Neobacillus sp. PS2-9: one gene and its partner. The protein of the gene in region 2 binds, or shares a complex with, the protein of the main gene of each other region. Links are inferred from orthologs where the notes say so. Each region holds a gene or a part of one and is shown on either strand. Other genes may lie near its edges.

What was found.
Region 1: the proteins of groL (region 2) and metK are in contact, whole or in part, in a cryo-EM structure (PDB 8P4O), measured with the Escherichia coli proteins. The link is inferred for Neobacillus sp. PS2-9 from one-to-one orthologs.

Annotation. Positions count from the first base shown.
Region 1 is NZ_CP133269.1:1,288,130-1,291,268, reverse strand. The notes cover bases 1-2,803. They hold metK (methionine adenosyltransferase), read right to left. Parts: upstream 2,102-2,803; coding sequence 899-2,101; downstream 1-898. Other genes in these bases: pckA (phosphoenolpyruvate carboxykinase (ATP)), read left to right, coding at 2,708-2,803; asnB (asparagine synthase (glutamine-hydrolyzing)), read right to left, coding at 1-639. In the rest of the region: more of pckA, read left to right, coding at 2,804-3,139. UniProt on the Escherichia coli protein: Catalyzes the formation of S-adenosylmethionine (AdoMet) from methionine and ATP.
Region 2 is NZ_CP133269.1:4,955,421-4,958,724, forward strand. The notes cover bases 99-3,066. They hold groL (chaperonin GroEL), read right to left. Parts: upstream 2,415-3,066; coding sequence 783-2,414; downstream 99-782. Other genes in these bases: RCG25_RS24685 (SF0329 family protein), read right to left, coding at 99-103; RCG25_RS24690 (M24 family metallopeptidase), read right to left, coding at 441-551; groES (co-chaperone GroES), read right to left, coding at 2,464-2,748; RCG25_RS24705 (CPBP family intramembrane glutamic endopeptidase), read left to right, coding at 3,065-3,066. Outside these bases: more of RCG25_RS24685, read right to left, coding at 1-98; more of RCG25_RS24705, read left to right, coding at 3,067-3,304.

The DNA of each region.
Region 1 (3,139 bases), 3.7 Mb from region 2 along the record:
AATTTTTTTTGTAAAATAATGACCTGGCTCAAGCTTTTTAATCCCTTCTGATAAGGTATTGGGTTCAGGAACAAATTGATACGTTAAATAATGCTGAAGAGAATCATAGTCTAAAACATCATTTTCAAGTGCAAGCAAGATACTTTTCTTTTCTGAAGCAAAGAAGGTTTTCTCACCGTCTTCTAAATAAAAGAATGGTTTGATACCGAACGGATCACGGGCACCAAATAATCTTTGCTCTTGTTTATCCCAAATGATAAAAGCAAACATTCCACGCAGCTTTTCCACTGCTTTCTCTTTTAAATGACTGTATAAGGCAATAATAACCTCAGTATCAGAGCTCGTTGCAAACGAAAGGCCTTCTTTTACCAATTCCTCACGAAGCTCGACATAGTTATAAACTTCACCATTAAAAATAATCCAGTAACGTTCGTTTTCATATGTTAATGGCTGATGTCCACTCTCAATATCAATAATACTTAAACGGCGAAATCCAAATTGAATATGTTCGTCATAATAAAAACCATCATCATCCGGTCCACGATGGGTAATGATATCGTTCATATTTTTAAATAGTTGTTTTTGTTCATCACTAAAGTTTTGTGTTTTGTCGTGTACACAACCGATAAAACCACACATTATGTACCTCACCTACTCCAATCTAAATTAAACATTCTCTAAAAAACATCTCTATAATACTACCACTTTTTTATTAAAATAACACTGTGAACTTATAGGTAATTTTCGTACTATCATTTTTCACTTCTTTAGACCTACTTAAACATTTTATTCCAATAACCAATTACGTACCAACCATTTAGACGAAAAAAGAAAAAGAGAGTTACATTTAAAATGCAACTCCCTTCTATTAGGGTATTCGCTTGAGGGCGAATGATTTTTAGTGATTTGCTGCTTGTTCTTTTAATGTGTCTGCTTTGTCTGTACGCTCCCAAGGAAGATCCACATCTGTACGGCCAAAATGTCCGTAAGCTGCTGTCTGCTTGTAGATAGGACGGCGAAGGTTCAACATGTTAATGATACCAGCTGGGCGTAGATCAAAGTTTTGTTCTACTAAATCAACTAATACATCTTCACTTACTTTGCCAGTGCCAAACGTATCAACAGAAATGGAAACCGGTCTTGCTACACCGATTGCGTAAGCAAGTTGAACTTCACACTTCTCAGCAAGTCCTGCAGCAACAATATTCTTTGCTACATAACGTGCTGCATAAGCGGCAGAACGGTCAACCTTTGTAGGATCCTTACCAGAGAATGCGCCACCGCCGTGACGTGCATAGCCACCGTAAGTATCAACAATGATTTTACGGCCTGTTAAACCAGCATCCCCTTGTGGTCCGCCGATAACGAAACGGCCTGTTGGGTTAATGAAGTATTTTGTATTTTCATCGATTAATTCTTGTGGAACAACCGGATTGATCACATACTCTTTCAGATTACGTTGAATCTGTTCTAATGTAACTTCAGGGTGGTGTTGAGTAGAAATAACGATTGTATCAATACGAACTGGTTTATCGTTCTCATCATATTCAACTGTTACTTGTGTCTTTCCATCTGGACGTAGGTAAGGAAGTAGCTCTTCTTTACGAACTTCTGTTAAACGGCGTGCAAGCTTGTGCGCAAGGGAAATTGGAAGCGGCATAAGCTCCTTTGTTTCATTACATGCGAAACCAAACATTAAACCTTGGTCGCCTGCACCAATTGCTTCAATTTGCTCATCTGACATTTGGCCTTCACGAGCTTCAAGCGCTTGGTCAACACCCATCGCGATGTCAGGAGACTGTTCATCGATAGAAGTTAAAACTGCACATGTTTCGGAGTCAAATCCGTATTTTGCACGATTGTAACCAATGCTTTTAATTGTTTCACGAACAATTTTTGGAATGTCCACGTAAGTTGAAGTAGTAATCTCGCCAGCAACCAAAACTAAACCAGTTGTAACTGAAGTTTCAGCAGCAACACGTGCATTAGCATCTTTTGCTAAAATAGCATCTAAAATGGAATCAGAAATTTGGTCACAGATCTTATCGGGATGACCTTCAGTTACTGATTCAGAAGTGAACAAACGACGTTTTGTTGACATCTGAATTCCTCCTATATAGTGAGATAAGTGAGGTTATCTGTGTGGGTATGTAATGACCTTGCCGTTTAACCTCGGATTGATACGGAACTCATTCCCTTAGTAGTATGAAATAAATACAGGGTTTTTATTAATTAAACAATATTCTGCAATAACCCCATAGAAAATTCTAACGATGGAATAAATAGAAGCGATTATATAGCACGAAATCATTTGCAAACAAAAAACCTTTCCATCTCTGAGGAAAGGTTGATAGCAAAAGTTTTGCGCGCCTTTCACTCTTATCGTTCAAGGCTAGGCCTTGCTTCAGGTTTAGCACCTTTGCCCGAAAATAATAATAGAAGAAAACCTACTACTATCTTGCTTTCGTTTGCAGGTTGCTGGGTTTCATTGGGCCTGTCCCTCCACCAGCTCGGGATAAGAGAGTATCCGTTCAAGGGTAAATAATAACCTACACTGTCGAACAATGTCAATGCATTTTTCAAGAAATTTAAATTTAATCCATACAACCTATTTTTCATTAATTAGTATAGATTATTTGAATAAATGTGTTATACTTTTTATTAAATTATTACCATTAAAAACATGGAAAAAGGAAGGTTGCAGTAGATGAATTCTGTTCATATTCCCAATGACTTAAAACAAATGTTATCAGAAAGTAATGTCCACGTGCAATTATCAGTTCCCCAGTTAGTAGAAAAGATCTTATGTCGTAACGAAGGTTCTTTAACTTCGACTGGCGCTGTAAGCGTTTCAACTGGTAAATATACAGGCCGCTCACCTCAAGATAAATTCGTTGTGATGGAAGAGTCCACAAAGGATAAGATTGCTTGGGGTTCGTTGAATCAACCTATATCTGAAGAAATATTTACGAAACTTTATCAAAAAGTCCTAAATTATTTAAAACAACAAGAAGAGATTTTTGTGTTTAAAGGATTTGCAGGGGCAGATAAAAAATCCCGATTGCCTATCCAAGTAGTGAATGAATTTGCCTGGCACAATCTTTTTGTTCATCAACTATTTATACGTCCATCAGAGGAT
Region 2 (3,304 bases):
TATCAGGTAAATAACGGTAGCTTGTTGCACGGTATTCAACCCTTCCATATAATGCAGGACAGAGAAAACTCTCCAGATTTTGCTTCAATTTGTTCCAGGTCATGTAGTTCTCCTTAACTTTTATATTATATATATTTATTGAGGCAGTCGTTCTATCCATAATACAATAACCAACACATCGAACATACTAAATACAAGGTTTAAGTGGACTTGAATTTCTGATGTATCGATAATAGTGAGCGAAATAATAAGGACATTCGACTTATGACAACAATATTATTTAAAAAATATATATCGAGCAGATCTCATCAATAATAATCATCCCTACCACAAATAAGAGATGACCCATCAGGTTCACCTCCAATTTGCATATTATTCGATTCACCTGTACTACAGCATTATTCAACGTAAACAAAACGGATTCGATTGACTCACTTATATCAACTGTAGAAATTATCAGGTTGGTTGCCTGGCTCAATCGTAATCACCATATTTTCCTTTAATATTTCGTTGCTACCTTCTGCAATATATGGTCCTTCGTGGTTTCGCAAGCAGACTCCATGCCCGGTACGATGTAAAAATGGATAGACTTGGTCACTCCGATGGTCAAATCACCAAGAAGATCTATCTCCACGTTACAAATGAAATGAAAAAAGAAGCTTCCCAAAAGTTTGCACAACTAATGAGAAGCCCCGATTATAATCCACTATATTAGCAAATATGTTTGCATTTCACTTTACCTTACTTCAAAACCCTTATATTTCAAGGGATTGACGGGCAGATTACATCATGCCGCCCATTCCACCCATACCGCTCATGTCAGGCATTCCACCTTGACCAGCTGGTTCTGGCTTGTCAGCAACAACTGCTTCAGTTGTTAAGAACATAGCTGCTACAGATGCAGCGTTTTGAAGAGCTGAACGTGTTACCTTAGTTGGGTCAACGATACCAGCTTGAATCATGTTTACCCATTCGCCATTAGCAGCGTTGAAGCCAGTGCCAACTTCTTCGCGCTTTAAGCGGTCAACGATAACAGATCCTTCAAGACCAGCGTTGTGAGCGATTGTGCGTACAGGCTCTTCCATCGCACGTAATACGATGTTGATACCAGTTTGAATGTCGCCTTCAGCTTGAATTTCAGCTACTTTGCTGTATACGTTTAGAAGGGCTACACCACCACCGGATACGATACCTTCTTCAACTGCAGCACGAGTTGAGTTCAAAGCGTCTTCGATACGAAGCTTGCGCTCTTTTAATTCTGTTTCAGTTGCAGCACCAACTTTGATGACTGCTACACCGCCAGCTAACTTAGCTAAGCGCTCTTGTAATTTTTCACGATCAAATTCAGAAGTTGTTTCTTCTAATTGAACACGGATTTGGTTTACACGAGCTTCGATTGAAGCTGTTTCACCAGCACCTTCAACGATTGTAGTATTTTCTTTTGTTACAACCACTTTAGAAGCGCGTCCTAAAGATGCGATTGTAGCAGATTTAAGGTCACGGCCAAGCTCTTCAGTGATTACTTCACCGCCAGTTAATGCAGCGATATCTTCAAGCATAGCTTTACGACGGTCACCGAAGCCAGGAGCTTTAACAGCTACTGCATTGAACGTTCCGCGAAGCTTATTCACTACTAATGTAGATAATGCTTCACCTTCGATATCTTCAGCAACAAGTAATAATGGCTTACCTTGTTGTACTACTTGCTCTAGTACTGGAAGGATTTCTTGAATGCTAGAAATCTTCTTGTCAGTGATTAAGATATATGGATTTTCTAAAACAGCTTCCATTTTGTCCGTGTTTGTTACCATGTAAGCTGATACATATCCACGGTCAAATTGCATACCTTCAACAACGTCTAATTCAGTTGTGAAGCCTTTTGATTCTTCGATTGTGATTACGCCGTCGTTACCAACGCGCTCCATTGCTTCAGCAATCAATTGACCTACTTCTTCGTCAGCAGCAGAAATTGCAGCAACTTGTGCGATAGAAGCTTTGTTTTCGATTGGTTTAGAAATCGCTTTTAATTCTTCTACAGCAGTTACAACCGCTTTTTCGATCCCTTTACGGATACCCATTGGGTTTGCACCTGCAGTCACGTTCTTTAAGCCTTCGCGAATCATCGCTTGTGCAAGAACAGTTGCAGTTGTTGTACCGTCACCAGCAACATCGTTAGTTTTGCTAGCTACTTCAGCAACAAGCTTTGCACCCATGTTTTCGAATGCATCTTCTAATTCGATTTCTTTTGCAATCGTTACACCATCATTTGTGATAAGTGGTGAACCGAATTTTTTCTCAAGAACCACGTTGCGTCCTTTAGGTCCAAGAGTAACTTTAACAGCGTTTGCTAGGGCATCAACACCACGTAACATTGCGCGGCGTGCTTCTTCACTAAACATAATCTCTTTAGCCATTTTTCAAAAAACCTCCTCATAAGTTTTCAATTTTATATTTTTGTAAACCTTACTCAACAATAGCAAGGATATCGCTTTCACGTAAAATTAAGTATTCAACACCCTGGTATTTAACTTCTGTACCAGCGTATTTTGAGAAGATAATGCGATTGCCTTCAGTAACATCAAGTGCTACACGCTCTCCGCTTTCAAGTACACGGCCAGTACCAACGGCAACAACTTTTCCTTCCTGAGGCTTTTCTTTCGCTGAATCTGGTAATACGATACCGCTTGCAGTTTTTTCTTCTGATTCAACAAGCTCAATGATAATGCGATCACCTAATGGTCTTAACAAATCAAACAACCTCCTCAAATATATATGTAATTCTGCCATTATTAGCACTCTCGATTAATGAGTGCTAACACAATTATTATAATAATGAATCTGATAATCTTTTGCAAGTATGAAGCACAAAAATTTTTGGTAAAAAAATCATTTTTTACAACCTTATAAAGTATGCGAATAAGAGGACATTCTATACCTGACTTATTAAAATAGTTCAACTAAATTGAAACAAGGCTCATTTTAAGAGTAAAATAGAAAATAGCGTAATAAAGATAAGCATACAGTTTAATTAATTTATATAGATGTGCGAAAAGGAGATTAGCATTTGAAAAAAGAATATTGGTGGATCATCATTGTATATATTGCTATGCAGCTTTCCAGTCTAGTTGGACTGCCATTATTACTATTCGGTTTTAAATATGCAGGAATTAATCAAAGGCTCGCTGTACCTATTTGGCTGATTGCAAGCTTTTCAATAGCCCTCATCATCATTCTTTTCCTCTTACGGAAAGAATTCAACGCAAAAAGATTAGAGGAAAGAAACAGTTCTTTCGGCTCGTCCATC